One region of the Pseudomonas sp. LBUM1671 genome, then DNA from elsewhere that is predicted to be linked to it. Evidence: predicted binding sites of a transcription regulator. Region 1 holds the regulator's gene; each other region holds the start of a gene.

Region 1 (7,632 bases):
GGCTGAAAAGCTGCAGCGTTCGTTGATCGATGCGGCGCAGCGTCAGGAAATGCAAGGTCAACCGGTGATTCTGCTGGTGGCCGGTCCGGTTCGCGCGATGCTTTCGCGATTCGGCCGACTGGCAGTCCCGGGTTTGCATGTGTTGGCTTATCAGGAAATACCTGACAACAAGCAAGTGACCATCGTTGCGACAGTAGGGCCCAACGGCTGAGGTAGTGGTTTATGCAAGTTAAGCGTTTTTTCGCCGCCGATATGCGTCAGGCCATGAAACTGGTTCGTGATGAGCTGGGCGCTGATGCCGCCATTATTGGCAATCGCCGGATCGCCGGTGGTGTCGAGCTGACGGCTGCCCTGGATTACAAATTGTCGGCGCTGGCCCCGCGTGTTCCGAACATGGAACTCGAGGATGAGCTGCGCAAGACCCAGTCGCGGATCGTCACCGCCCAGGCCGAATTGAGCCTGCGTGGCGAAGGCGAGACCGAAGGCGACAAGACCACCAATCGCCAGTTGTTCGCCGGCCTGCCATTGACCGCCGCCGAGCCGCTGATCGAACCGACCTACGCCGAACCTCGTCGTTCCGCTCCAGCCCCGGCACCCGCTGCTGGCGGCGTGGACCCACGGGCTTTCGATTCGATGCGTTTCGAGCTCAACAGCCTGCGCGAGCTGATGGAAGTGCAACTCGGCTCCCTGGCCTGGAATCAGCTGCAAGGCAGCCGTCCGGCCCAGGCCAATCTCTGGCGTCGCCTGCAACGCATCGGCCTGTCCGGCCCGTTGTCTCGCGACTTGCTGGCGATGATTGCCGACATTGACGAGCCCCGTCAGGCCTGGCGCATGTTGCTGGCGCACCTGGCGCGGATGATTGCCACGCCGGAAGTCGAGCCACTGGAAGAGGGCGGCGTGATTGCCATGGTCGGCCCGGCCGGCATGGGCAAGACCACCACCCTGGCCAAGCTCGCGGCCCGCTACGTGCTCAAATACGGCGCGCAAAACATCGCGCTGGTGAGCATGGACAGCTACCGTATCGGTGCTCAGGAACAATTGAAGACCCTGGGCCGGATTCTCAACGTGTCGGTCACTCACGTCGATCCGGGCCAATCGCTGGTGCAGGCGCTGGATCCCTTGTTGCGCAAACGCGTGGTGCTGATCGATACCGCGGGCCTTCAGGCCAGTGATCCGGCCCTGCGCATGCAGCTCGAAAGCCTGGCTGGACGTGGCATCAAGTCAAAAAATTATCTGGTTCTCGCAACCACCAGCCAGAAACAGGTTCTAACGGCCGCTTATCACAGTTACAAGCGCTGCGGGCTAGCTGGCTGCATCCTGACTAAACTGGATGAAACGGCAAGTCTGGGCGAGGTGTTGAGCCTGGCGATCAGTCATGAATTGCCGGTGGCTTACCTGACCGATGGCCCGCGTATTCCGGATGATTTGCATCTGCCGCGTCGTCATCAGTTGGTCAGTCGCGCCGTAAGCGTGCAAATGCAGGAAGAACCCAGCGAAGAAGCCATGGCTGACATGTTCGCTGATATTTACCACAGCCCGACCAAGCAGGTTGGCTGAGGTACTAATGAACAGTTTTTGTACCTACATCGATGGTCTGCCATGCATTGTTCAGTTGATGAACGCGCAGCCAGTAATGTGGCCTCCGTCTATGCAAGACAAGGTAAAGAAATAACATGGGCAGCATGCATCCCGTACAGGTGATCGCGGTGACCGGCGGCAAAGGTGGCGTCGGGAAGACTAACGTGTCAGTGAACTTGTCCCTGGCTCTAGCTGAGCTCGGCCGGCGCGTCATGCTGCTGGACGCCGATCTGGGGCTGGCGAACGTCGACGTCCTGCTGGGGCTGACACCCAAACGTACCCTGGCCGACGTGATCGAAGGCCGCTGTGAGCTGCGCGACGTGCTGTTGCAAGGCCCCGGCGGTATCCGCATCGTCCCGGCCGCGTCCGGCACGCAGAGCATGGTTCATTTGAGCCCGGCCCAACACGCCGGCCTGATCCAGGCCTTCAGCGATATCGGCGACAACCTCGACGTCTTGGTGATCGACACCGCTGCGGGCATTGGTGACTCGGTAGTCAGTTTCGTTCGCGCCGCGCAAGAAGTTTTGCTGGTGGTCTGCGACGAGCCGACTTCGATCACGGATGCCTACGCGTTGATCAAACTGCTGAACCGCGACTACGGCATGAACCGCTTCCGCGTCCTGGCCAACATGGCCCAGAGCCCGCAGGAAGGTCGCAACCTGTTCGCCAAGTTGACCAAGGTCACGGACCGCTTCCTCGACGTCGCCCTACAATACGTTGGCGCGGTGCCTTACGACGAAAGCGTGCGCAAGGCTGTGCAGAAGCAGCGCGCCGTCTACGAAGCCTTCCCGCGTTCCAAGTGCGCCCTGGCGTTCAAGGCAATCGCGCAGAAGGTCGACACCTGGCCGTTACCTGCCAACCCGCGTGGGCACCTGGAGTTTTTCGTCGAGCGCCTCGTGCAACAGACCGCAGGACCCGTCCTATGACAGCCAGTGGCTACAACCTCTACAAGAAGTCGGCACGTGATGCGCAGTACGAGCTGATCGAGCGTTACGCGCCACTGGTCAAACGCATTGCTTACCACTTGCTGGCCCGTCTGCCGGCCAGTGTTCAGGTTGAAGACCTGATCCAGGCCGGGATGATTGGCCTGCTTGAAGTATCGACCAAATATGACGCCAGCAAAGGCGCGAGTTTCGAGACGTACGCGGGCATTCGAATCCGTGGCGCGATGCTCGATGAAGTACGCAAGGGGGACTGGGCGCCACGTTCGGTCCACCGCAATACCCGGATGGTCAGCGACGCAATTCGCTCGATTGAAGCTAAAACCGGTCGTGACGCTAAAGATCATGAGGTTGCGGCCGAACTCCAATTGAGTCTCGATGATTATTACGGGATTTTGAACGACACCCTGGGCAGCCGGTTATTCAGTTTCGACGATCTGTTGCAGGACGGCGAACACGAAGGGCTGCACGAGGATGGCGCGAGTGCACATCTGGAGCCGTCACGCGATCTGGAAGATGAACGCTTCCAGGCAGCGCTGGCGGACGCGATTGCCAATTTGCCGGAGCGTGAGCGACTGGTGTTGGCGCTGTACTACGACGAAGAGCTGAACCTCAAGGAAATCGGTGAGGTCCTGGGGGTCAGCGAATCGCGGGTCAGCCAGTTACATAGCCAGTGCGCGGCCCGTTTGCGGGGGCGTTTGGGGGAGTGGCGAGCGCGCTGAAGGCAGTGTGGGGACACTGCGAACGAGGCCGGTGGGGTGTTGAACTGCACCGGTCGCGATCTGTTGTGCTCCAGACAGTCATCGAATGCATTGCCGGATTGATTGAAATGGCGCGTCCAGGTGCTGGGCGCGTTTAAGACTGCTTGGAGGTCGAATTGGACAAGAACATGAAAATCCTCATCGTTGATGACTTCTCAACGATGCGGCGGATCATAAAAAACCTGTTGCGTGACCTTGGGTTCACCAACACGGTCGAGGCTGACGATGGCACTACCGCCATTCCGGTTCTCAACAGCGGGAGCATCGACTTTCTGGTAACGGACTGGAACATGCCTGGCATGACCGGTATCGATCTGCTGCGTCACGTACGCGCCGATGAAAAGCTCAAGCACCTGCCAGTGCTGATGGTGACTGCAGAAGCCAAGCGCGAGCAGATCATCGAAGCGGCCCAGGCCGGTGTTAACGGCTATGTGGTCAAACCCTTCACGGCCCAGGCGTTGAAAGAAAAAATCGAGAAGATTTTCGAACGCATCGGTTGATCCACTGCGCCACGGGGGAGCTATGGAGCATAAAGAATCTTCATTGGGCGATTTTGAATCGACCCTGAAAAAACACGCGGTCGAACTGGTCGAAAGCCTTGAAAAAGGCAGGTTCGGCGACGCCGTGCAACTGATCCATGAGCTCAATCAGACCCGTGACCGCGGCCTGTATCAGGAAGTGGGCAAGCTCACTCGCGAGCTGCATAGCGCGATCGTCAATTTCCAGATTGACCCGAACATGCCGCAAGCCGAGGAAGTGTCGCAGATCACGGACGCCACCGAGCGCCTGGGGTATGTGGTCAAGCTGACCGAGGCTGCCGCCAACCGCACCATGGACCTGGTGGAGAACGCCACGCCGCTGGTCAACAGCCTGAGCGAAGAAGCCCAGGCGTTGAGCACGGATTGGGGTCGGTTCATGCGTCGCGAAGTCGGAGCCGAAGAGTTCCGCGAACTGGCTCGGCGGGTCGACGGTTTCCTGACACGCAGCAGCGAAGACAATCGCACGGTGTCGAGCAACCTCAATGACATTCTGCTGGCCCAGGATTACCAGGACCTCACCGGTCAAGTGATCAAACGCGTAACCCAATTGGTCACCGAAGTTGAAAGCAACTTGCTCAAGCTCGTGCTCATGGCCAGCCAGGTAGACCGCTTTGCGGGTATCGAACATGACCGTGATGCGATGCTCGCTGAAAAAGATCCGCAAAAACATCTCTCTCAGGGTGAAGGTCCGCAGATTCATGCCGATAAAAGAGAAGACGTTGTGTCCGGTCAGGACGATGTGGACGATTTGTTATCCAGCCTAGGATTTTAGAGTTTTAGCATTTTAGGTTTTTTAGGTTTTTAGACCTCAGGAGCACCCCCTTAATGAGCTTCGGCGCCGATGAAGAGATCCTTCAGGATTTCCTGGTTGAGGCCGGCGAGATTCTAGAGCAACTGTCCGAACAGCTGGTCGAGCTGGAAAGCCGACCGGATGATGCGGATTTGCTCAATGCAATTTTTCGCGGTTTTCACACTGTAAAAGGGGGCGCCGGCTTCCTCCAGCTCAACGAGCTGGTGGAGTGCTGTCACATCGCCGAGAACGTGTTCGACATCCTGCGCAAGGGTGAACGTCGCGTCGACTCGGAACTGATGGACGTGGTTCTCGAAGCGCTGGACGCGGTGAACAGCATGTTCACCGAAGTGCGCGAACGCAGCCCGATCACGGCTGCCACGCCTGAATTGCTCGCGGCACTGGCCCGTCTGGCCGAGCCGCAAACGGCTGATGAAGCTGCACCGGTGGCTGAAGTGGTCGAAGCACCGGCCGCTGAAGAGTCGGGCGACATCACCGATAACGAATTCGAACAACTGCTGGACTCGCTGAACGCCGTCAAGGCTCAAGCCGAAGCACCGGCAGCTGCTCCAGTGGCTGCTGCGGATTCTGCGGCCAGCGACGAAATCACCGATGCCGAGTTCGAGTCGTTGCTCGATCAACTGCACGGCAAAGGCCAGTTCGCTGTCGACGCAGTGGCAGCGCCCGCTGCACCGGCTGCCCCGAAAGCGGCAGGCGACAGCTCTGACATCACCGACGACGAATTCGAAGCATTGCTCGATCAACTGCACGGCAAGGGCAACTTTGCGGTGGATGCGCTGGAATCGGCCATTGCCGCCGTACCTGCGCCGGCTGCGCCAACCGCTAAAGCGGCTGGTGGCGATCTGATCTCCGATCACGAGTTCGAGTCGCTGCTCGACGAATTGCACGGCAAAGGCAAGTTCACCGAAGTCGGCACAGGTGCAGCAGTCGCTGCTCCAGCCGCCAAGGCTGCGGCGCCGAAACCGGTTGCCAAGGCGCCCGAGCCGAAAGCCGAAGCGCCGAAGCCAGCGGCTGCCGCTGCACCGGCTCCAGCCCGTGCACCGTCCGCGCCACCACCGGAAAAACCGGCCAGTGAAGCCGAGACCACCGTGCGGGTTGATACCGCGCGTCTCGACGAAATCATGAACATGGTCGGCGAACTGGTTCTGGTGCGTAACCGCCTGGTCCGTCTGGGCCTCAACAGCGGCGACGAAGCCATGTCCAAGGCCGTGTCGAACCTAGACGTGGTCACGGCCGACCTGCAGACCGCGGTCATGAAGACCCGGATGCAACCGATCAAGAAAGTCTTCGGGCGCTTCCCGCGTCTGGTTCGCGACCTGGCTCGCCAGCTCAAGAAAGAGATCAACCTGGAGCTGGTCGGCGAAGAAACCGACCTCGACAAGAACCTCGTCGAGGCCCTGGCCGACCCGCTGGTCCACTTGGTGCGCAACTCGGTCGACCACGGTATTGAAGAGCCGGCCGAACGCGAAGCGATGGGCAAGCCTCGCAGCGGCAAGGTGATCCTGTCCGCTGAGCAGGAAGGCGACCACATCCTGCTGTCCATCTCCGATGACGGCAAAGGCATGGACGCTGACGTTCTGCGCGGCATCGCCGTGAAGAAAGGCTTGATGGACAAGGATGCAGCCGATCGCCTCAGCGAGTCCGATTGCTTCAACCTGATCTTCGCGCCGGGTTTCTCGACCAAGACCGAAATTTCCGATGTCTCCGGACGCGGCGTGGGCATGGACGTGGTGAAAACCAAAATCGCCCAGCTCAACGGCACCATCAATATCTATTCGACCAAGGGCAAGGGCTCGAAGATCGTCATCAAGGTCCCGTTGACCCTGGCGATCATGCCGACGCTGATGGTCATGCTCGGCAACCAGGCGTTCGCGTTCCCGCTGGTGAACGTCAACGAGATCTTCCACCTCGACCTGTCGCGCACCAACGTGGTGGACGGCCAGGAAGTGGTGATCGTGCGGGACAAGGCACTGCCATTGTTCTACCTCAAGCGCTGGCTGGTCAGCTCCGCCGCTCACGAAGAGCAGCGCGAGGGCCACGTGGTGATCCTTTCGGTGGGCACTCAGCGGATCGGCTTCGTCGTCGACCAACTGGTGGGCCAGGAAGAAGTGGTCATCAAGCCATTGGGCAAAATGCTCCAGGGAACCCCGGGCATGTCGGGCGCCACCATCACCGGTGACGGTCGCATTGCGCTGATTCTCGATGTACCGAGCATGCTCAAGCGTTACGCCGCACGGCGTATTTGATTCTGGTGGAGCGGGGCGACTGAGCCTCGCTCCGTCCTAACGGAGTGTTTATGGTAGTCAAAGTCCTGGTGGTGGACGATTCGGGGTTTTTCCGCCGCCGCGTCTCGGAAATTCTTTCAGCGGATCCGAATATCCAGGTCGTCGGTACGGCGACCAACGGAAAAGAGGCGATCGATCAGGCGCTGGCCCTCAAGCCAGACGTGATCACCATGGACTACGAGATGCCGATGATGGATGGCATCACGGCGGTGCGGCACATCATGCAGCGCTGCCCGACCCCGGTATTGATGTTCTCCTCGCTGACGCACGAAGGCGCTCGGGTAACCCTCGACGCGCTGGACGCTGGCGCGGTGGATTTCCTGCCGAAGAATTTCGAAGACATCTCCCGTAACCCGGAGAAGGTCAAGCAACTGCTGTGCGAGAAGATTCTCAGCATCTCGCGCAGTAACCGTCGTGCCAACACCTACAGCGCACCGGCTCCTGTCGCCGCGCCAGCCCCGACGCCTGCGCCTTCGAGCGTCAGCAGTTACGGCAGCAGCACGCCTGCGCGTCCGGCAGCGGCACCGATTCCGGCGCGTAGCTACGCCCCGGCATCGTCGGGCCCGTCGTCGCCCGCGCCAAAACGCAAAGCCTACAAACTGGTGGCCATCGGCACGTCCACGGGCGGCCCGGTTGCCTTGCAGCGGGTGTTGACCCAGTTGCCGGCCAACTTCCCGGCCCCGATCGTGCTGATCCAGCACATGCCGGCCGCCTTCA
Region 2 (7,632 bases), 2.9 Mb from region 1:
GAGCGTGCTGTGAATACGCAACAGGATGTCTTTCTTCACCTCGGCGGAGAAGTAGATCAGCACGTTGCGGCAGAACACGATGTCGAACTTGCCCAGAGCCGCGTAGCTGTCCAGCAGGTTGAACGAGCGAAACTCCACGCGACTCTTGATCGGCGCCTTGATGGCCCAGCGTCCCGGCCCTTTCGGGTCGAAGTAACGCTGAAGACGCTCGGGCGACAGACCACGACCGATGGCCAGACTGTCGTACTCGCCGGTCTTGCAGTTGGTGAGCATGGTGCCGGACAGATCGGTCGCGACAATTTGCGCGCCCATCTTCAACTGGCCCATGTTGACCCGCTCGAACTCGTCGATCGACATCGACAGCGAATACGGTTCCTGACCCGACGAGCACGCCGCCGACCAGATCCGCAGACGCTGGCCGGGGGCCGCCTTGATCGCTTCGGGCAGCACCTTGTTCTTCAAGACTTCAAACGGATAGGTGTCACGAAACCACAGGGTTTCGTTGGTGGTCATGGCATCCACCACCATCTCGCGCAAACCGCTGCGCGGCTGGGTCTGGATGCGCTGGACCAGCTCACCCAGGGACTTGATGCCTTGCTGCTCCATCAGTTTGTTGAGACGGCTCGAGACCAGGTACTGCTTGTTTTCACCGAGCAAAATGCCACAGGCTTTTTCCAGGAATACCCGGAACTGTTCGAAATCCAAATTACCCGTAGACAAAGATGCCGCCTCTTAAATCGTGTTAACCACCAGGGGCAGAAGGCCCCTAGCTGATATCTGCTGCTTTGATCCGGTCAACTACCCGGGATGCCAGGTCATCAGGACGGAATTTGGCAAGGAAGTCATCTGCGCCGACTTTCTTGACCATCGCCTGATTGAACACACCTGACAACGAAGTATGCAGGATGATATGAAGCTTTTGCATGCGCGGGTCGTTTCGGATCTCGGCCGTCAGGGTGTACCCGTCCATTTCCGGCATCTCGATGTCGGAAATCATCATCAGGAACTCTTCTTCCGGCTTCTTGCCCTCATCGACCAGCTTGCGCAAGTAATCCAGCGCTTGCCTGCCGTCGTTCAACGCCACCACTTCGACGCCGACCGTCTGCAGGCAACGGGTCACCTGCTTGCGCGCCACCGACGAGTCATCGACCGTCAATACCCGCAATGACAACGCCTTGTGCTGGGTTTCGACATCCACTACGCCGACCGAAATCGCTTCCGGTGTCGGCGCCACTTCCGCCAGCACTTTCTCGACGTCGATGATTTCGACTAACTGATTGTCGACCCGAGTCACAGCCGTCAGGTAATGATCGCGTCCCGTGCCCTTGGGTGGCGGGTGAATCTCCTCCCAGTTCATGTTGACGATGCGCTCCACCGATCGCACCAGGAAACCCTGGGTCTTGGTGTTGTACTCCGTGATGATCACGAACGGGTTGCTTTGATCTTTAAGCGCACCGGAGCCGGTCGCCATCGCCAGATCAAGAATCGGAATGGTCGCCCCCCGGATATTTGCCACACCGCACACGACAGGACTGGACTTGGGCATCAGGGTCAGCTTGGGGCATTGCAGCACCTCACGTACCTTGAACACGTTGATCCCATACAGCTGCTGGCCGTCAAGACGGAACAACAACAGCTCAAGGCGATTCTGCCCAACCAGTTGCGTGCGCTGGTTTACCGCATCCATTACACCAGCCATGCACAGACTCCTACACCAACGCTTAAGTGTGTTGCGACGCACATTTATTGCTAAACGGCACGGCGCTTGCTTTTTAACTCTTATGAACACAGAACCGACATTTTTCCGACGCCTGACATCAACTTCCCGCAAATGGCTTTGCGCGATGTCGGCCGTTTGCCTGTTCAACGCTGGCAGCCCTGCCCTTGCTGACGCGGTTACCTTGCCTGACATGCTTATCGGCGTCACTCAGGGCTTTCTTGAATTCACCGTAGAGGACTATTTGGCCACCAGTCAAACGGAAGGCCGCTACGAAATCGAGGTCAGCCAGCTCGATCCGCGACTGCGCATGCCCATGTGCGACAAGGAATTGACAGCGACCCTGGAGAGCCCGGCGACCCCGATCGGACGGGTCACGGTCAAGGTCCGCTGCGACAGCACATCCCCCTGGACCGTCTTCGTGCCCGCTCAAGTCCGCCTGTTTCGGGACGTTGTCACGACCACGCGGCCGCTCAAACGCGCGGGGGTCATCGAGCCTGGCGATGTCATGTTGCGCGAGCGGGACATCAGCCAGATCAACCAGGGTTACTTCACGTCCATGGACCAGGCTGTCGGGCAGAAACTTACCCGACCAACGGTCGCCAATCAGGTGCTGACGCTGGTTCATCTCGAACAGGCCGAGGTCATCAGCAAGGGCGATCAAGTGGTGATCACCGCCCGCAGTGGTACGCTCAGTGTGCGTATGCCGGGCGAAGCCTTGTCCAACGGCGGCTTGCGTGAACAGATTCGAGTGAAAAACCTTAACTCCCAGCGGGTCATCAAGGCGCAAGTCATGGCGCCTGGCCAGGTGGAAGTGGCCATGTAGAACGATCTGTGGGTGAAAGATGGCGCGCCGCCCGGCTGTTCCCTAAACTGTGCCGCAGGCAGGACAAGCGCTGGCGCATGCACGCTCATTGATAAATGGGCCTAAAGTTTTCGCAGGGAGAGCCGAAAACATGGCAAGCGTCCAAATACCCAGAGGTTTTTATCATGGTCATCGATTTCAGCCGTTTGAACAGTTCCTCATCACTTACCGGTAGTACGCGTACCAGCACCGCGAAGGAAACTGCCGAAACCGGCAAATCCGCGCCGCTGAATACCCCGGCCGAACAGGCCAGTACCGCCAAAAGCGGGGAATCGGTACACCTCAGCAATGAGGCTCAACAGTTGCAGAAGGTCACTGACAAGCTGCGCGATCAGCCTGCCGTCGACAATGCCCGCGTGGCCGAGTTGAAAGCAGCGATTGCCGATGGCAGCTATAAAGTCGACAGCAACCGTGTAGCCAGCAAACTGCTCAACTTCGAAGCCCAGCGCTAGGCCACGGCCTGCGCCAGGCTTTTGGACGCTTAAACCCCAAGGCCAGCCATGCACGACACTAATTTACTGCAACTGATCACCGACGACTTTGCTCCAGCGCAATACTTGCTGGAGTTACTGCAAACCGAATCCATCGCTTTGCACGGTCGCGACATGCCGCTGCTCGAAGACATTCTGGCGCAGAAACAGGCAATGATCATTCTGCTTGAACAGCATGGCCGCAAGCGCAGCGAAATCCTTGCCAGCCTGAACCTGCCGATCAATCGTAGTGGCCTGGAGCAACTCGCCAGCCAGTCGAGTATCGGCGATCAGTTGCTGGAACAGAGCGACAAACTGACCGATCTCCTGGCTCAATGCCAGGCGGCCAACATCAATAATGGCCAGTCGATCCTGGTCCAGCAGGCCGCCACGGCCAATCAGCTGAAAATCCTCACCGGCGGCGAACCGCCAGCGCTTTACGATGCCCGCGGATCAACCTCCATGCTAGCGAAGCCGCGCCCGCTTAGTCAGGCTTGAGCCTGTTAATGAGCACGCTCTATCAAGACGCGTCACATGCTGGCAGTATGCTGGCAAGTCGCAGTCAAATTTTGTCTGGAGAATGATGAACCGTGTTCAATGCCTTAAACGCGGACGATGCTCCGCAGCCACCCAAGGTGCTATCCACGCCGATGGAGATCGCCGGTAACCTGCGGCAGCTGCAAGAGAGCCATGACCCGCTGATCATCACGTTCCACGAACGCAGCCAGCGCTTCCAGAGCTATCTGGTGGACGTCGACCGTGACGGCAACCGAATTGCCCTGGACGAGATGGTGCCTCGCGACGGCGAACGTTTTCTGCTGGCTGGCGAACCCTTCCGTGTTGAAGGCTTCCACGACGGCGTGCGCATCGCGTGGGAAAGCAACGGTCCGCTGACCATCGATGAGTCCGGTGGTCGCTGCTACCGCGGCACCCTCCCCGATGAAGTGGTCTACCACCAGCGCCGCAATGCCTTCCGGGCTGCGTTGAAGCTGGCGCAACTGGTCGATGTCGAACTGGGCGGTGAAAAGCTCAAGTTCCCGATCAGAGGCAAGCTGCTCGACATTTCCGCCACTGGCTGCAAGCTGCGCTTTGAAGGTGACATCACCGCCAGGCTGCAACTGGGTCAGGTCTACGACCGCTTTATCGCCGACCTGCCCTTCGGCAGCATGACCGCGCCGGTGGAACTGCGTTACCTGCACTTCGAAGAAAGAATCTCCACCACCTTCGCCGGCATCCGCTTCCACAACATGAGCGGTCAGGTGCAGCGCCAGGTCGAACGGTTCGTCTATCAGCTTCAGCGTGAAGCGCGCCGTTTCGACAAAGACGACATGTAATACGGCGCTTCAACAAAAACGGGCAGTCCCTTGCGGTGACTGCCCGTTTTTTTATGCGCCGGTTTAAGGCCTGGCTTCGGTGAAACTCTGCTCGCGACCCGCGTCCGGGTCTTCGGGTGGTGGATCGGTGTCGGGATCCGGTTCGGGTTCAGGTTCAGGTTCAGGTTCCGGCTCAGGGTTGATCGGGTTCTGCATCTGATCCTGTACCACCTGCTCATCGACCCGTGGGTCAAGGCACGCCACCAGCGGCGAACTCGACATGCTGTCCGGCATGGCCACGTGATGCAGTGGCGCATCTTCGACCTGGTGCAGGTTGGTGACCGCTTTCGGGCGAATCCGCCACACCAGCACCAACGCGAAGAAACTGAAGAAGGCATACAACATGTGGCTGCCGAACAGCTTCATCAGGACCCCGGCCACCAACGGCCCGATACTGGCGCCAACGCCGTAGGTCACCAGCAACATCGCGGTCAGGGACACGCGGCGATCACCTTCGACGTGGTCATTGGAAAACGCCACGGCCAGCGGATACAGGCAGAACATCACCAGCGAACAGAAGAACCCGGCGACAAACAGAACCTCCAGCGGCACCTGCTGCATGATGGCCAGCGGCAACGCGGTCAGGGCCAGGACCACCGCAAAGCAGCGGATCAGCAACGCCCGGTCATAACGGTCGGACAGCCAGCCCAACGGCCACTGCACCAGCAGCCCGGCGAAAATGCAGCTACCCATGAACAGACCGACCTGCTCGGTGGATAACCCTTGTTGCGAGGCATACAGCGGCGCCAGACCGTAGAAGGAGCCAATGATCAGCCCCGCCCCCAGCACCGTGCTCAACGACTGCGGCACCCGTTTGATGAAGAACCGCGGTTCCATCGGCGCCGGATGCAAGGGCGCCGGGTGAATCCGCCGGGTCAGTGCCACCGGCACCAGGCACAGCGCGAAGCACAACGCGACCAGCATCAACAGTTCCAGGCCCAGGGCCGGGTGCATGACCAGAATCAACTGACCAAGTACCAACCCCAGATACGAGGCGATCATGTAGCCGCTGAACACCGTACCGCGCTGCGACGCTTCGGCCTGCTCATTGAGCCAGCTTTCGATGACCATGTACTGGCACATCATGCCGAGGCCGACGATCACCCGCAGGAAAATCCAGGCCGGCAGCCAGTCGACCAGGCCGTGGCCCAGCACCGCCGCGCCGACAATCCCGGCGCAGGCCGAATAGGCGCGAATATGCCCGACCCGGGCGATCAGCCGGTGACCGATCTTGCCGCCCAGTACCAGGCCGAAATAGTTGGCCGCCATCAACGCACCGACCCACAGGCTGTCGACGTTATCCGCCGCCAGGCGCAAGCCCAGGTACGTACTCAGCAAGCCTGAACCGATCAACATCATCAGCGAGGCAAAATAAAGCGCTCGAAAAGGTTTCCAGATTTGGCGCATCGGCGTTCCGAGCGGCTCCTTGCGGTGAGAAACGGGCTATCCGAAAAGATAGCCCGAAGACGACAGGTCGTCAGGCCTGGGCGGCCAGGACACGGCGCTCCCAGGGAGTAATTTCATCAAAGAAGCTGGTCAATTCCATGGTCTTCGAAGCGACGTAGCCTTCGATGAACTCCTTGCCAAACAGTTCCTTCGCCAATTGGCTACGTTTCAGACGCTCAAGAGCGGCATGCAAGGTACACGGCAACGAAAGATTATCCGGCACCTCGAATTCGCCCTGGATCGCCTCGCTCGGCTCCAGTTGGTTTTCGATGCCATACAAACCGGCGGCCAGGCTGGCAGCGATCGCCAGGTACGGATTGGCATCGGCCCCCGGCAAGCGGTTCTCGACCCGACGAGCGGCCGGCGAACTGGCGGGAATGCGCAATCCGGCGGCACGATTGTCATGGGACCAGCAGGCGTTGTTCGGCGAGGCAAACGGATGGCACAAGCGCTGATAGGAGTTCACGTTCGGCGCAAACAGCGCGGTGAAATCCGCCATGCCGGACTGCTGGCCACCGATGAAATGACGGAAGGTCGCCGTCGGCTCGCCGGCCTCGTCGCTGAACACGTTACGCCCGCTGCCGATCTCGACGATGCTCTGGTGAATGTGCATCGAACTGCCCGGCGTGTGCGCCAGCGGCTTGGCCATGCACACCACGGTCAAACCGTGCTTGAGCGCGACTTCCTTGAGCAGATGCTTGAACAGGAATGTCTGATCGGCCAGCAACAAAGGATCGCCGTGCAGCAAGTTGATCTCGAACTGACTGACGCCCATCTCGTGCATGAAGGTGTCACGGGGCAAGCCGAGAGCCGCCATGCAGGCGTAGACCTCACTGAAGAACGGCCGCAAGCCATTATTGGAACTGACGCTGAACGCCGAATGACCTTCCTCGCGTCGACCGTCCAGTCCCAGTGGCGGCTGGAACGGTTGCGTCGGGTCGGGATTGGGCGCGAACACGAAGAATTCCAGCTCGGTCGCCACCACTGGCGCCAGACCGAGGGCCGCATAACGGGCGATGACCGCTTTGAGTTGGCCACGGGTCGACAGCTTCGAGCTTTCGCCTGTCAGTTCATCAGCGTCACAAATGGCCAATGCCCGCGGTTGTTGGCTCCAGGGCAAGTGGTGGATGTGCGCCGGGTCCGGCACCAGCGCCAGGTCGCCATCATCACTGCCGTAAAAACGTGCAGGCGGATATCCGCCCATGATGCATTGCAGCAGCACACCCCGCGCCATCTGCAAACGACGTCCTTCGACAAACCCCGCGGCGGTCATGACCTTGCCCCGGGGCACGCCGTTCAAATCCGGCGTAACACATTCAATCTCATCAATGCCCGTCAATCGCTGCGCGAGTGAACCCTGGCCATCGGTTGTCATGACGCAATCCTTTGTAATTGTGCGAGCCGCGAACGGCGACCCGTACAAAATAGGCTCCGCCTGTTCGGAATATCAAGCAGCGTACACAAAAAGAAACGTCAGGGCAGATAGAGGCTGAACACACCGCCGCCCAACGGGCCGCCGTTGCTGATTCGGGTGCGCCCGCCCACGCCATTGCGCTGGTGCAGCGCGGCGATTCGTCCGGCGAAGTACAGGCCCAGGCCGGTGCTGCTACTGCTGTAGTTGATGCCCTGCACATAGTCGGCCTGAAGCTCGATCATCTCGGCCGGGTAACCGTCGCCATCGTCGTTGATGGTCAGCACCAACTCACCGGCCTCGTCGCCGACGCTGATCAACAGCGCCTGACGCGCGTAACGAATGGCGTT
Region 3 (7,632 bases), 2.0 Mb from region 1:
GCTGGAGTTGCATTACCAGCCACGCCTGAACCTGGAGGACGGCCAGATCGTCGGCCTCGAAGCCCTGGTGCGCTGGCGACATGCCGAGCGCGGTTTGCTGGCGCCCAGCGAGTTCGTGCCGCTGGCCGAGCAAAGCGGTCTGATTGTGCCGCTCGGTTACTGGGTGATTTCCCGGGCCCTGCGGGACATGCAGGCGCTGCGCGAGCGCGGTTTGCCGGCGCTGCACATGGCGATCAACCTGTCGTTCCGGCAGTTTCAGGACAGCCAATTGCTGTCGACCCTGAGCCGGCTGATCGCCGAGCGCGGCGTCGAGGCGCAATGGCTGGAGTTCGAACTGACCGAAACCGCTGTGATGCGCCGCAGCGACCTGGTGAAGCAGACCATGGATGCCCTCGGGCGCCTGGGCGTGCGCTTCTCACTGGATGACTTCGGCACCGGGTTCTCGTCCTTCGTGCACCTCAACAGCCTGCCGATTGCCTTGCTGAAGGTCGACAAGAGCTTTGTCGGTGGCATGGAAGAGCGCGAAGAGAACCGCAAACTGGTCCACGCGATGATCAACCTGGCGCACAACCTCAATCTTGAAGTGGTGGCCGAAGGCGTGGAAACGGCGGAGCAACTGGATTTGTTGCGCGGGTTTGGCTGCGATCAGGTGCAGGGGTATCTGATCAGCAAGCCGCTGCCGTTGGCGGAGTTGATTGAGTATCTGACGTTTGGCAGCAGCCAGCAGCCCGCCCTGGAAGTGGTGAGCTAACCACAGCCCCTGTAGGAGCGAGGCTTGCCCGCGAAGGCGGCGTGTCAGTCGACATTGTTGGTAACTGATGCGCCGCCTTCGCGGGCAAGCCTCGCTCCTACAGGGATATCACTCTGTCTGGGCGACGTCGAAACGCTGCGACGCCGGCTCCCGCCGAATCATCCGCTTCATCTTCCATTCAAACGCCAGCGTCAAGCTCACCGCCGCGCACGCCAATCCCAGTGCCAACCCCCACCAGACGCCTGTCGGCCCCCCGTTCAAGTTGAACGCCATCCACCACGCCGCTGGCGCACCGATCAGCCAATAGCAACCCAGCCCGACCAGGAACGTGGTCTTGGCGTCCTTGAGCCCGCGAATGCAGCCCATGGCGATGGTTTGCGTGCCGTCGAACAGCTCGAACCACGCCGCCACCGCCAGCAAGCTTACAGCCAGGTTGATAACGTCCCGGAATGCCGGGTCGTTATGGTCGAGGAACAAACCGATCAACTGATTCGGCAGGAACCAGAAGACCATGGCAAAACCCAGCATCGCCGCCGCGCCGAAGGCGATCCCGACCCGACCGGCCAGGCGCGCATCCAGCAACTGCCCGGCGCCGTAATGCTGGCCGATGCGCATAGTGATCGCGTAGGAAATGCCCGCCGGGATCATGAACGCCACCGAAACGATCTGCAGGGCGATCTGGTGCGCCGCCAGTTGCGTACTGCCCATGGTGCCCATGCACAGCGCGGCGAACGCAAACAAGCCGACTTCCACCGCGTAAGTGCCGCCGATGGGCAGCCCGAGGCGCCACAGTTCCTTCAGATACTGACGGTTTGGACGTGACAGACCCTGGCGCAGCGGATAAGCGTCGTAGGCCGGATGCCGACGGATGTGCAGCGCCAGCGCCACGGCCATCAGGTTGGCAACAATCGCCGTGACCAGCCCGATGCCCACCAGGCCCATTTTCGGCAGCCCGAACATCCCGGTGATCAACGCATAGTTGAGCAGGAAGTTAGCCACGGTGCCGCCGAGGCTGATGACCATGACTGGCGTCGCCCGGCCGATGGCGCTAGTAAAACCGCGCAGGGCCATGAAGCTCAGGTAGCCGGGCAGGGCGAACGGCAGGATCAGCAGAAACTGCCCGGCAGCCTGGACGTTGGTTTCGGTCTGGCCGAACAGCAACAGCACCGGCTTGAGGTTCCACAGCAACAGACCGGCCGCCAGCGCCATCAGCCACGCCAGCCACAATCCGGCCTGGGTCAGTCGCGCGGCGCCGACGATATCGCCCGCGCCCTGACGGATCGCCACCAGGGTGCCGACCGCTGCGATCACGCCGATGCAGAAGATCGACACGAACGAATACGTCGCCGCGCCCAGGCCGCCACCGGCCAGCGCCTCCGGACTCAGGCGCGCCATCATCAAGGTGTCGGTGAGGACCATCAGCATGTGCGCCAACTGCGAGGCAATCAACGGCCCCGCCAGCCGCAGGATGGCCCAGAGTTCGGTACGTGCTGGATGCTGCATGGTCATCACGCCTCGATTTCAGTGTAAACAGAAGAGAGCCGATTCTCGGCGCTCTGCGGGCTTTTCACAAAGGGATAAAAAGGATGGGTAGCATGAGTCAAACTCATGCTGACAAGTTTCTGCTAACGTGGCGTGACCGCGCTATAGGAGCTTTGCGAATGTCCCGTCGTCTTCCTCCCTTGTATGCCCTGCGCGCATTCGAAGCGGCGGCGCGGCATAGCTCGTTTACCCGCGCCGCTGAAGAATTGTCGATCACCCAGAGCGCGGTCAGTCGACACATTCGTACCCTCGAAGAGCATTTTGCCTGCCGACTGTTCCACCGCAGCGGGCGCAACCTGCAACTGACCGAGTCGGCGCGGCTGATCCTGCCCGGCATTCGTGAAGGTTTTACCGCGCTCGAACGCGCCTGCAATACCTTGCGCGCCGAAGACGACATCCTGCGCATGAAAGCCCCGTCGACGTTGACCATGCGCTGGCTGTTGGCGCGCCTCAGCCGCTTCCGGCACTTGCAACCGGGCAACGAAGTGCAATTGACCAGCGCCTGGATGGACATCGATACCGTGGACTTCAACCACGAACCCTTCGACTGCGCCGTCATCCTCAGCAACGGCCATTTCCCGCCGGATTGGGAAGCGACGCTGTTGTTTCCAGAGGAGCTGATTCCAGTGGGCGCGCCAAATCTGCTGAAGGATCAGCCGTGGGATGTGGCGCGTCTGGCGAGCACCGAACTGCTGCACCCGACGCCGGACCGCCGCGACTGGCGAACATGGCTGGCGCGCATGGGGCTGGCCGATCAGGTATCGCTCAAGGGTGGCCAGGTGTTCGACACGCTGGAGCTGGGCATGATTGCCGCTGCCCGGGGCTACGGTGTGTCCATGGGCGATTTGCTGATGGTGGCGGAGGATGTCGCTCAGGGTCGCCTGAGTTTGCCGTGGCCGACGGCTGTCGCCAGTGGAGAGAATTATTACCTCGTCTGGCCGAAAACCCGCCCGGGAGGTGAACGTTTGCGCCGCCTCAGCGATTTCCTGCAAGGCGAGGTCCGGACAATGGATTTACCGGCTGTAGAGCGCTTGAGCTGAATCGTTAGAGCCTCTGCAATAGAGGCCTTGCGCCATATCCCCGCTAATTACTCAAGTATTCAGGTTTGCCGCCGAAAATCTGCAGGTGGAACCTTCGTGCAGGTTCGTCGCAATTCCCATTTGAATTTTTGCCGAGTGCGCATCGTGATCAGGATGATCCGGTCACTCGGCCAGGAGCTGTCATGTCTCAACCTCGTGCCCGGATCGCCTCACAGCTTGGTCTTGCGCTTGCCGTGATACTGGCGATTGTCATCACTGGCAGTACCGTATTCGCCCTGCGTTCGCTGGACTCTGCCAACCTCGCCACCCGCGAAGAGCACCTGGCCAGTGAAGCCCGGCTGCTGGCCGATCAGTTGAGTACTTTTCACGGCACGTTGCGTGAAAGCACCCAGCGCCTGGCCGGTCTGTTCGAGAAACGCTTCAGCGCAGGCCTGAGCGTGCATCCGGACGAGCCAGTGGCCGTGGCCGGCACCCAGACCCCGGGCCTGCACCTGGGCAGCGAGGTGTTGAACAACAACTTCAAGGAAGTGGACGAGTTCAAGCAAATGACCGCGGGCGTTGCGACGGTGTTTGTGCGCAGCGGCGAAGACTTCGTCCGGGTCAGTACCTCCCTGACCAAACAGGATGGCAACCGTGCCATCGGCACCTTGCTGGATCACGCTAACCCGGCTTATGCGCGCTTGATGGCGGGTCAGAGCTATGTCGGTCGTGCCTTGTTATTCGACCGCTCCTACATGACGCAGTACACGCCTGTGCGCGACAGCAGCGGCAAGGTGATTGCCGTGCTGTTCGTAGGATTCGATTACACCGACGCGCAGAACGCGCAGTTCGAGAATCTGAAACGCTTCCGCATCGGCCAGACCGGCTCCCTGGCGCTGCTCGATGAGCAGAAGAAGTGGCTGGTGCCGATCGCCGGCGTGCAAACGCTGGATCAAGCCGTCCCGGCCATCGTCGATCTGGCGAAAACCCCGGGCAAGGGTGATTTCTGGAGCGACAAGTCCGAAGACTTCTACAGCGTGGCCGTGCCGTTCGAAGGTGGCCCGTGGTCGGTGGTGGCGAGCATGCCCAAAGCCGAAATCAACGCCGTGACCTGGAGTGTCGGCATTCAGTTGGCAATCGGCAGCCTGCTGGCGATGCTGATTGCGGTCGGCTCGGCAGTCTGGCTGTTGCGCAGCAAACTTGCGCCGCTGGGTGATCTGGTGCGTCAGGCAGAAGCCTTGGGCGCCGGTGATTTGAGCGTGCGCCTGAGCGTATCGAGCAATGACGAAATCGGTCAGCTGGCTCGTGCCTTCAACCAGATGAGCCAGGCTTTGTCGACCATGGTCGAGCACATCCGCAAGGCCTCGGGCGAGGTCAACAGCCGCGCCCAGGCGTTGTCTGGTCTGTCCGGTGGTGCCTATGAAGGGATGGAGCAGCAGTCGGGCGAAATCACCAGCATGGCCGGTGCCGTGGAAGAGTTCAGCGCGACCTCCCTGAACATTGCCGACAACATGGGCAACACCCAGCGTCTGGCCCAGGAAAACGCACAGCAAACGCAGATCGGTCGTACGTCGATGGACGAAGCGTCCTCGTCTCTGGAACAAATCGCTGGTGCGCTGAACAGCACCGCGACAGTAATCAACACCCTCGGTCAGCGCTCCCAGGAAATCGGCGGCATCGTCGGGGTGATTACCTCGATCGCCGAACAAACCAACCTGCTGGCGCTGAACGCGGCCATCGAAGCGGCCCGTGCCGGTGAGCAGGGTCGTGGTTTTGCGGTGGTGGCCGACGAGGTGCGTAACCTGGCTTCGCGTACGCGTCAGGCTACTGATGAAATTTCCGGGATGATTCAAAGCATCCAGCAAGAAACCGGCAACGCCATCAGCACGATGGAGCAGGGCAATGTGCTGATGCAGGAAGGCTTGTCACGCAACGCCAACGTGGCCTCGGCCCTGGCGCGGATCGATGAGCAGAGCCGTTCGGCTGGCCAGCAATTCGCGGCGATCACCACCGCGACCCAGGAGCAGAGCAGCACCGCGACCTTGCTCAGCAGCAACCTGCAGAGCATTGCCCTGGCGAACAGTGAGCAGCGGGAAGTGGTGTCGAACCTGGCCGTGACCGCTAAAGAGCTGGAGAAGCTGGCGGCGGACTTGCGCCAAGAGGTTGACCGGTTTCGTTGAGGCGCCTCTGAAATAGCCATCGCGGGCAAGCCCGCTCCCACAGGATTTGTGTCGTTCACAAGAAACTGGAACGACATATAACCTGTGGGAGCGGGCTTGCCCGCGATTGGGGTCACCTCAATGTTCAGATCAGACGATCAATCACACTTGGCATTGCTAGACACTTCCTTGCTCGCCAGTTTCAACTGTTTGCCCAGCTCCGCCGCATTGGTGCTGCTGTAAACCCGACCTCCGGTGTTTTCCGCGATGCAGCGTGACGGGCCACCGGCGCCGATTTTGACCACGTTGACCCGCAGGCGCGGTTGGTCCCTGGCGATTTGGCGGGAGACCGCGCACACGTCTTTCTGGCAACCGTCCTCACCGTCGACAAACATCACGATCACGGCATCGTTATTGCGCCCGTCCACGGTGCTTGCCGCGTGGGCCAGGCTGTCGGCCAGCGGTGTGCCGTCGTTGGGCACCAGTCCTCGAATCCCGTTGATCAGCCGCTGGCGGTCGCCAAACTTGAATACGCCCTGGTCCGGTGTGCTTTCGCAGCCGGCGAAGGTGATGAGGCGCGTGTCGATTTTCGGGTCCAGCCCGTTGATCATGCCGGCCAGCGAATCCTTGGCGACGTCCATGCGGCTGGGCTTGGCGAAAATCTGCGTGGTGCGGTTCACATCCAGGTATTTGTTGAGCTCATTGCCGAAGAACCAGTCCTCGTCAGCTTTGACGGACTTGATGTTCAAATCCATCGAGCCCGAGGTGTCGAGCACCACGACGAATTGCGGGATCTCCGCGTTTGGCGCTTTTTTGCGGCAGGCGAAGTTGTCCAACGTCGGCGCCGGTGGCGGTGGCGGTGCGGCCACAACCGGTTTTGGCGGTGGGACTGGCTTGGGTACCGGTACCGGTACCGGTTCTGGAACGGGTTCCGGTTCGGGTTCTGGAACCGGCTCGGGTTCCACGACAGGCTCGGGAACAGGCTCGACCGGTTTCTCGACCGGTGTCACCACGGGCGCTACAGGCGGGACCACAACGACGGGTTCGCGGTGCATAAACCACCAATAAGCCCAGAGCGCCAGAAGCAGCAACAGCAGCGCCAGCAAGGCCGCCGCGATCCACCAGCCACGGCGCGACGGCGGTACGACCGGCGCCACCGGAACCACCGGCGGCACGATCGGTTTCGGCGGACGCTGGTTCCAGCGCACCACCAGTGGCTCGCCGTTGAGGCTGTAGAGTTTGTCCAGCTCGGGGGTGCCGAGCAGGCTGCGCAGGTCATCCGCTACCGTGGGCTGTCCGCGTTTTTGCAGTTCGTCCGCCAGTTGTCCCAGGGACGTCTGACGCACTTCATAGGTTTCCAGCAAACGTCGTTGCGCGTCCTCGTTGAGGTCGGCATAGGGTGTGGGTTGGCCACCCAGTTCGGTCCACCATTCCAGCACGTCGCCGCTGCCCATCCGCGGGATGGCGAAGAGGCTGGCGACGGTCGGCGGAAAGTGTTTCTGGATGAGGGCGACTTTGGCTTGCAGCGCACTCATCCCCTCCGGTGTGGCTTGCGCATCCCTGATAACCCGCTGCATGACGACGATTCCTGAAAAGGGTGCGGGCCTCCATCGGGAGGCCTGCGGGGTGAAAAGTTACTCTTCGTAACCGAGGCTGAATTGCAGCTGATTCACTTTCTTCTGCAAGGCCTTCAGTTGTTCCTGCTTGGCGGCCAGCGTCGCTGGAGACGCCTTGGTCGCGGGCGCCGTTTGCGAAGCCTTGAGCTGCTGCTCAAGCCCGGCAATCTGCTTCTGTATCTGGCCTTTATTGCCATGCCGAGCCTTGAGCGAAGACAGCAACTGACCCAGCGACTGGTTCAGCGCCGCCTGGGATTTCTGCTGGCTGGCCAGGTCGGTCTTGGTGCTGAGCTGCTGGGCCTGAATGTTCTCGTACACCTGGCGGAACATCGCGTTTTCCTGACGGGACGCGGTCAGGGCCAGTTCCTTCTGCTTGACCTGATCGCTGTAACCACCAGAGTAGTCGCAGTTCATCTTGGTCAGCATGCTGCTGTCGCGATTGGTCGCATCGCATTCCCCGGGCTTGGTCGCGCAACCGCTCAAGGCCAGGACGGCGGTGAGGACCGCCAGCTGTCGTAGAGTCATGTGCTTAGCCCAGGGTGATC
Region 4 (7,632 bases), 1.2 Mb from region 1:
AAAAAATTGTGTAACACCAACGAGACAGAGCCGCGCAAAAACGCGGTCCATGCGGGCGGCGGTGCTCGCTGGGGGCATTGAACGAAGGTTGTATCACTGGCTTAACATTTTCTTGCGGGAACGCTCGAGCCGCTTTAGATCGCGGGTTTGCGCAGGAATGGGTGTTTCAGGGATGGACAGTTTCGGCGGGGTGGGGCACCCAGGTCAGGCCTTGAGCAAGCGCGTCACAGCTTCGAATGCCGCGTCCTTGCGCTGTTGCCAGTCCCCTTGCAAGACCTGGCAAGGCTGGCGGTGCAGGTCAAGCCATTCGCGGCTGGCCTGGAAAAACGTTTGGCGTTCTGCCAATTGCGGTTGGCAACGCTGCCCGTCGTCATGCCAGGCCACGGTTTCAGGGCTTAGCAGTAAATGCAGGTCGTAGTGCCGCGCCAGCAATGCGTGCTCGATCCATGCCGGGCAAGCGCCAAACAACGTGCGGCTCCAAAGGATATTGCTGAGTAGATGCGTATCGAGAATCAGCAGTGACGGTTGCCGGGCTCGTGCTTCGTCCTCCCACGTAAGCTGGCCATGAGCTATCGATGTAATGTCATCGTAGCGGGTTTCTCGAGCTTCGCTTTCGATAAAGTGCCGAACGTACTCTTCGACCAATATGCCGCCAAAGTTGGCGTGTATCTCGCCCGAAAGCCAGCTCTTGCCGCTCGATTCCGGGCCAGTGAGTACCAACACTTTCATGCGTGCAAGGCCGGGTCAGCGCGCCATTCACGCCAGCCTTGTACGGCAAGCAACAGGAACAACGCATAGAGGGCAGCAGTCAGGTACATGCCTTTATAAAGGAACAGCCCGACGAAAATCACATCAAGGGCGACCCACAACGGCCAGCACTGCACGCGTTTTTGCGCCATCCATAACTGTGCCACCAGGCTAAAGCCGGTCAGTGCAGCGTCGAGCCATGGCTGCGCGGCATCAGTCCAGTGCGCCATGGCGGCACCCAGCAACAGACTGCCGATGGCGCCGGCTGCAAGGCTCGTTGCGATCGACTTTCCATCGAGCCGGCTGACCTGCCGACCGGTATTCGCCTCACCCGCGCGGGTCCATTGCCACCAGCCGTAAATCTGCAGCGCGGCGTAGATCACTTGCAGGAGCATGTCCGAATACAGCTTCACTTCAAAAAAGATCCAGCTATAAAGCAGCACCATGACCAGACCGATCGGCCAGCACCAGGGGTTCTGTTTGACCGTCAACCAGACGGCAATCACGCCGAGGGAGGCGGCAAACAGTTCAAGCCCGGACATGGAGGTTCCTTGGTGAAAACGAAAGAGGGGGGCGGATTGTACCGACAGACGTCGCGAAGTAGAACCAACCCATAGCCGCTGTCGAGCAGCGTCCTGTGGCGAGGGGATTTATCCCCGTTCGGCTGCGAAGCAGTCGTAAAACCTAAACGCACGGTCTATCTGGTTTACCGAGTTGTCTGATTTCACGACGACTTCGTCGCCGAACGGGGATAAATCCCCTCGCCACAGGGTTCTGTGTTTGCTTTTACACGCGGAACTGTTTGAGAAGGCTGTTCACCTGCTCGCTCAAGTCCTTGAGCCGAACGCTGGCCACACTCGATTGCTCGGCTGCCAGCGCAGTGCTGTGGGACAAGCCTGCCGCCTGGGTGACGTTCTGATTGATGTCTTCCACCACATGGGCTTGCTGCAGGGTCGCGCTGGCGATCGAGGCGTTCAGTCCGTTGAGGTTGCGCAACGCCTGGCCGATTGCATTCAGGCTGGCGCCTGCCAGACCGGCCTGTTCGATGGTCAATTGCGACGCCCGGCTGCTGTCGCCGATCACTTTGACCGCCGCTTCGGAGTGAGTTTGCAGGCGTTCGATCATCGACTGGATCTCCGCCGTGGACTTCTGCGTACGCTGGGCCAACAGGCGCACTTCATCGGCCACCACAGCAAAGCCTCGACCTTGTTCACCGGCCCGGGCGGCTTCGATGGCTGCGTTGAGGGCCAGCAGGTTGGTTTGCTCGGCAATGGAGCGGATCACCTCCAGCACGCTGCCTATCTGGGTACTTTCAGCCGCCAGGGTACGAATCACTTCAACCGCTTGATCAATGGTGCCGGACAGTTTGTCGATCTGCTGCAAGCTGCCATCAATGTTGATCTGGCCCTGCTGCGCCTGGGATTCGGCATCGCGCATTTCGCTGGCCGCATGTTCGGCATTCTTGGCCACGTCCTGCACGCCGTAAGTCACTTCATTGATCGCAGTCGCCACCAGTTCCATTTGCTGGGACTGTTGCTGGCTGCGCTGCTGAGCCTGTGCGGCGTCGTTGCCCAATTCGCTGGAGGACTGGCCCAGGGCACTGGCGGACACTTGCAGCTCGCTGATCACCCCTCGCAGTTTGGCGGTGAAGGCATTGAAGTGCCGGGCCAACTGAGTGACTTCATCCTGGCCATGGGTGTCGAGGCTGCGGGTCAGGTCGCTTTCACCGCTGGCAATATTGGCCATGGCGTTCACCGTGGCCTGAAGCGGACGTACGATGCTGCGAGCAATCATGATCACCAGCAACGCCATGATCAGCGCAATCACCAGGCCGACGAAAGAAGCCTTCCAGACCTGGGCATGGAACTCCGCCTGCATGTCATCGATATACACGCCGGAGCCAATTACCCAACCCCACGGCTCGAACAGTTTGACGTAAGAGGTTTTTTCAACCGGATCGCTGGCACCCGGTTTAGGCCAGCGGTAGTTGACCGTGCCGGCGCCCTTGGCCTTGGCCACGGCGACCATTTCGTTGAACAGTGCAAACCCGTCGGGGTCGCGGATCGCCGAGAGGTTCTGGCCATCGAGTTTGGGGTTGGCCGGGTGCATCACCATCACCGGCGTCAGATCGTTGATCCAGAAATAGTCGTTCTGGTCATAACGCAGCCCGCGCACGGCGGTCAGTGCCTGTTTCTGCGCGGCATCGCGGGTGAGCGTGCCGGCGGTTTCCAGGCCATGGTAGTAAGTCAGAATGCCGCTGGCGGTCTGCACCACGTGCTGGGTTTTCTGGGCCTTGGCCTGATACAGGTCGTCATGGATCTGCTTGAGCATCAACACGCCCAAGGTTAATAACATCACCACCGACACGATCAAGATGAGCCACAAGCGTCGGCTGATCGACACACTGCGCAAGCTGTTCATAACGCTGTCACTCCGATTTCTTTTTCTTGTAATAAACGATTGCCAGCATCCAACCACGCTTTGCCGGTCGGGCATATGCGACCCAAGTCTCATTACGCGGCAGCGTTATCGAGGCTTGTCTGATAGGATTTCGGCCCCGCGCGGAAAAACCTGAATCCAAGTTGATTTTTCACGGAATTTTTACGGTTTCGTCTGGATCCTTTGTGCGCGGGACTTCGGCTACGCTTGGCGCAGTGAACGATTAAAAAACTAACGGGGCATGCCTTGGCGCATCGCCTTTGGGGGATTGATGGATCTTTGGACCGCCTTTCAGGCATTGATTCTCGGGGTTGTAGAGGGGCTGACGGAGTTTTTGCCCATTTCGAGTACCGGCCACCAGATCATTGTGGCTGACCTGCTCAACTTCGGTGGCGAGCGCGCCATCGCTTTCAACATCATTATCCAGCTGGGGGCGATCCTGGCCGTGGTGTGGGAGTTTCGCCGCAAGATCTTCGATGTGGTCACCGGCTTGCGCACTCAGCCGAGCGCTCGACGCTTTACCGCGAACCTGCTGATCGCCTTCATGCCGGCCGTGGTGCTGGGGGTGATTTTTTCCGATTTGATTCACCACTACCTGTTTAACCCGATCACGGTGGCCACGGCATTGGTCGTGGGCGGTATCGTCATGCTCTGGGCTGAACGGCGCCAGCACGAAGTGCACGCCCACACCGTCGACGAAATCACCTGGAAAGATGCCCTGAAAGTCGGCTTTGCCCAATGCCTGGCCATGATTCCCGGGACTTCGCGGTCCGGCTCGACCATCATTGGCGGTCTGCTGTTCGGGTTGTCGCGCAAGACTGCCACGGAGTTCTCGTTCTTCCTGGCGATGCCCACCATGGTCGCGGCAGCGGTGTATTCAGGCTACAAGTACCGCGATCTGTTCGTGCCGTCTGACTTCCCGGTATTTGCGCTCGGCTTCGTCACGGCGTTCATCTTCGCGATGATTGCCGTCAGGGCCTTGCTGGTCTTCATCGGCAGTCACAGCTACGCGGCATTCGCCTGGTATCGCATCGCGTTCGGCCTGGTGATCCTGGCCACCTGGCAGTTTGGCTGGGTCGACTGGACCGCGGTCAATCCATGAGTGACGCCAGCGCGCGCAACAACCCCGGACGCCGGTCCGGGGGCGAGTGGTTCCAGCATCCACGGCTGAAACTGCTGGTGTTGGCGGTCCTGTGCGCGCTGCCGCTGACGGGCTCGGTGTCGCTGTGGCTGCACGGGGTTTCGCTGATTCCCCTGGCGGCCTATGGCATCGTCAGCGTGCTGGCGTTCTTTCTGTACTGGAGCGACAAGCGCAAGGCGCGCGCCGACAGCTGGCGGACCCCGGAAAACGTGTTGCACGCGGTGGAACTGGCGGGCGGTTGGCCGGGTGCCTTGCTGGCTCAGCAGGTGTTTCGGCACAAGACCCGCAAGGTTTCGTACCAGCTGGTGTTCTGGCTGATTGTGCTCATGCACCAGGTGTTCTGGATCGATCAGCTGTTTCTTGGCGCCCATCTGTTTGCATTGTTCTAAAAGAAAGAACACTAAAGCAGCAGGCTGACCTGGGTACGCTTGGGCAGCTTGCTCACCACCAGTTGGTGCGAACGTTTCAACAATTCCTGCAGTTCCTCGGCACCCAGCGGGTAGGGCGTTTGCATGATGATCCATTGCGCCCGCGCCAGATACGGCGCCGGGTGGATGCCCGGACGGTCGCAATGCCCGAGGAACAGGTCCTTGTCGACCTTGAACGCCAGGGAATCGCCGCGCAGGTTCTGCAAGGCGAACATCTTGTTCCCGGCAATCGAAAACACCCGAACGCCTCCCCATTTGTAGTCTTCCCGCGCGCCGGGCAGCGCGAGACAGAATTGCGCGACGTCCTCTTCGCTCATGCGTCCAGCCTTCATATCAATCGGTCCCCGCAGGCATTGAATGATTCGATCAGATGGTCGATCCAGGCCCGCACGGCCGGCATCACGCCGCGCCTATGAGGGTAGACCGCTTGCAGCCAGCCGCCAGGCAATGACCAGTCGGGCAGCAACTGCACCAGCGAACCATTTTCCAGTTCCTGTTCGCAATACATCATCGGCAGCATGGTGAAACCCTGACCGGCGAGCGTGCAGGCCTTGCGCACGATGAAATCGTCGATGCCCAATCGCGCTTCCAGGCTCAAGTCATAGTTTTTGCCCTGTTGATCGAGCATGCGGATGTGCACCATGCGGTCGGCTTCCAGCGCGCCGAGTACCGGCAAGGTTTTCAGGTCCTCGGGGTGGTTGATCTCACGGCCGTGCAGGAAGGCCGGGCTGGCGACCATCGCCATCTGAGCCTGGCGTAAGCGACGGGTCACCAGTAACGGATCCTCATCGCCCAACTCACGGACGCGCAGCGCGACATCGACGCCCTCGGTCACCAGATCGACCCGGCGATTGAGCAGCATGACTTCCAGCTGCACCTGGGGGTGTTTTTCCAGGAATCTGCTGATCACCGTCGGCAGCATTTCGTGGGCCAGGCCGACGGGGCAGGACACCCGCAAACGCCCCCGGGGTTCGCTGGACATGCTGGCCACGGCCTCATCGGCCATCTCGGCTTCCAGCAGCATCGCCTGACAGTGCCGCAAGTAGCGCTCGCCCACCGCCGTCAACTTGAGTTGGCGGGTGGTGCGTTGCAGCAGGCGCGCGCCGAGGCGTTCTTCCAGCTCGGCAATGCGTCGCGACAACCGGGACTTGGGAATCCCCAGCAAACGCCCGGCTGCGGCGAAGCCGCCGGCTTCGACCACCTTGGCGAAATAGTAGAGATCATTGAGGTCTTGCATGACTGGACATCCGATTGTTCTATCAGTGGGACGAACTATCGCATTGTTGCGGGCTAATCAGCTATTGGTTTCATCTGTAGGATCCTCCCCATCAGATCGCCCGGTGGCGATCCTCACCTGGAGATCCCTTATGAAACTGTTGCATATCGATTCGAGCATTCTTGGTGACAACTCGGCTTCCCGTCTGCTGAGCAGCGAAGTCGTCAAAGCCTGGCAAGCCGCCGAGCCATCCGCCGTGGTGACCTACCGCGACCTGGCCGCTGATGCCATCAGCCATTTCTCCGCCACCACCCTGGTTGCCGCCGGCACCACCGCTGAACTGCGCAACGCCGCGCAACAGCACGAAGCCGAACTCAGCGCCACCACCCTGGCCGAATTCCTCGCTGCCGACGCCGTTGTCATTGCAGCACCGATGTACAACTTCACCATCCCGACCCAACTCAAGGCCTGGATCGACCGCATTGCCGTTGCCGGTCAGACCTTCCGCTACACCGAAGCCGGTCCTGAAGGCCTGTGCGGTGGCAAGAAAGTCGTGATCGTCTCGACGTCCGGCGGTCTGCATGCCGGTCAGGCGACTGGCGTTGCCCACGAAGAGTACTTGAAGGTGCTGTTCGGCTTCATCGGCATCACCGACATTGAGTTCGTTCGCGCCCACGGCCTGGCCTACGGTGACGAAGTGCGCACCAAAGCCATGAGCGACGCTCACACGCAGATCAGCGAGCAATTGTTCGCCGCTGCGTAAGACTTGCGTAAAGCGCTTAAACAGCTCAGGCACCACCCAAAAAACTCTGTATTCTGATCACGCAAGTGCCAGATACGGAGTTTTTTGTTTCTGGCTATTACAGATTGTGGCCCGGGTTATGCAATCCAGGGTTACCGACTCCGGTCCAGTAATAAGGTGGGGCATCCCATGGTGCGTCTTTGTGCAACGTTTCTGATTTGCCTGCTCAGCAGCCTGAATTCAGTGCACGCCGCGCCTGCGCTGCATCCTCACTGGAGCGTCGGCTTTCATGAAATGAGTTTTCTCGATCCGCTGGATTTGCAGCCGATGCGCGCCATCGCGTTCTATCCCTCCAGCGACCGGGAACACACCAGCAAAATCGAGGGTTACACGGTCGAGGCAGGGGAAGACACCCGCGTCGCCATGGGCCGTTTCCCGATGCTGATGCTGTCCCACGGCAACACTGGAACCCCGCTGGCCTTGCACGACCTCGCCACCTCGCTGGCGCGCAAAGGGTTTGTGGTGGTGGCGGTGATCCATCCCGGTGACAACTCCAAAGACCACAGCCGCCTCGGTACGTTGAGTAACCTTTACGGCCGGCCCATCCAGATTTCCGAAGCCATTACCGCAACCCTGGGTGATCGCATGCTCGCGCCGTTCGTCAATGCCGATCAGGTCGGTGTGATCGGTTATTCGGCGGGAGGTGAGACGGCGCTGATCCTATCCGGCGCGACGCCTGATCTGGATCGTCTGCGCCGCTATTGCCAGGAACGCCCTGACGACCATGATGCCTGCAACACCCAAGGCGAACTGATTGTCGACCGCGACGACTTGCAACCCGTGGCGGATCCCCGCGTGCATGCGTTGCTGCTGATGGCGCCGCTGAGCCTGAAGTTCGGCCGCCACACCTTGGCTGACG

The links. Region 1 encodes FliA, which starts transcription of late flagellar genes. Its sites were predicted from a motif close to CTAAAGTTTNNNNNNNNNNNGCCGNTAA; they were not measured.
Region 2: a site for FliA is predicted at 2,645-2,672, ahead of flgM (flagellar biosynthesis anti-sigma factor FlgM). Genes of this name have one in related genera too.
Region 3: a site for FliA is predicted at 3,384-3,411, ahead of ACA060_RS28290 (methyl-accepting chemotaxis protein). Genes of this name have one in related genera too.
Region 4: a site for FliA is predicted at 3,296-3,323, ahead of ACA060_RS13730 (methyl-accepting chemotaxis protein). Genes of this name have one in related genera too.

Annotation. Positions count from the first base shown of each region.
Region 1 is NZ_CP166782.1:1,746,576-1,754,207, forward strand. It holds gene flhA (flagellar biosynthesis protein FlhA) at 1-211, shown strand, start outside; gene flhF (flagellar biosynthesis GTPase FlhF) at 223-1,557, shown strand; gene fleN (flagellar synthesis regulator FleN) at 1,674-2,504, shown strand; gene fliA (RNA polymerase sigma factor FliA) at 2,501-3,241, shown strand; gene ACA060_RS07890 (chemotaxis response regulator CheY) at 3,409-3,780, shown strand; gene ACA060_RS07895 (protein phosphatase CheZ) at 3,803-4,591, shown strand; gene ACA060_RS07900 (chemotaxis protein CheA) at 4,645-6,876, shown strand; gene ACA060_RS07905 (protein-glutamate methylesterase/protein-glutamine glutaminase) at 6,927-7,632, shown strand, end outside.
Region 2 is NZ_CP166782.1:4,658,730-4,666,361, forward strand. It holds gene cheR (protein-glutamate O-methyltransferase CheR) at 1-720, opposite strand, end outside; gene ACA060_RS21530 (chemotaxis protein CheV) at 767-1,699, opposite strand; gene flgA (flagellar basal body P-ring formation chaperone FlgA) at 1,782-2,543, shown strand; gene flgM (flagellar biosynthesis anti-sigma factor FlgM) at 2,708-3,034, shown strand; gene ACA060_RS21545 (flagella synthesis protein FlgN) at 3,083-3,550, shown strand; gene ACA060_RS21550 (flagellar brake protein) at 3,643-4,386, shown strand; gene ACA060_RS21555 (MFS transporter) at 4,450-5,832, opposite strand; gene ACA060_RS21560 (glutamine synthetase family protein) at 5,903-7,144, opposite strand; gene ACA060_RS21565 (sensor histidine kinase) at 7,345-7,632, opposite strand, start outside.
Region 3 is NZ_CP166782.1:6,104,027-6,111,658, reverse strand. It holds gene ACA060_RS28305 (putative bifunctional diguanylate cyclase/phosphodiesterase) at 1-751, shown strand, start outside; gene ACA060_RS28300 (NorM family multidrug efflux MATE transporter) at 860-2,254, opposite strand; gene ACA060_RS28295 (LysR substrate-binding domain-containing protein) at 2,413-3,333, shown strand; gene ACA060_RS28290 (methyl-accepting chemotaxis protein) at 3,516-5,492, shown strand; gene ACA060_RS28285 (vWA domain-containing protein) at 5,630-7,048, opposite strand; gene ACA060_RS28280 (hypothetical protein) at 7,106-7,612, opposite strand; gene ACA060_RS28275 (OmpA family protein) at 7,617-7,632, opposite strand, start outside.
Region 4 is NZ_CP166782.1:2,970,548-2,978,179, forward strand. It holds gene ACA060_RS13720 (AAA family ATPase) at 205-729, opposite strand; gene pnuC (nicotinamide riboside transporter PnuC) at 726-1,289, opposite strand; gene ACA060_RS13730 (methyl-accepting chemotaxis protein) at 1,534-3,168, opposite strand; gene ACA060_RS13735 (undecaprenyl-diphosphate phosphatase) at 3,458-4,288, shown strand; gene ACA060_RS13740 (DUF1294 domain-containing protein) at 4,285-4,716, shown strand; gene ACA060_RS13745 (MmcQ/YjbR family DNA-binding protein) at 4,728-5,087, opposite strand; gene ACA060_RS13750 (LysR substrate-binding domain-containing protein) at 5,084-5,992, opposite strand; gene ACA060_RS13755 (FMN-dependent NADH-azoreductase) at 6,123-6,734, shown strand; gene ACA060_RS13760 (alpha/beta hydrolase family protein) at 6,903-7,632, shown strand, end outside.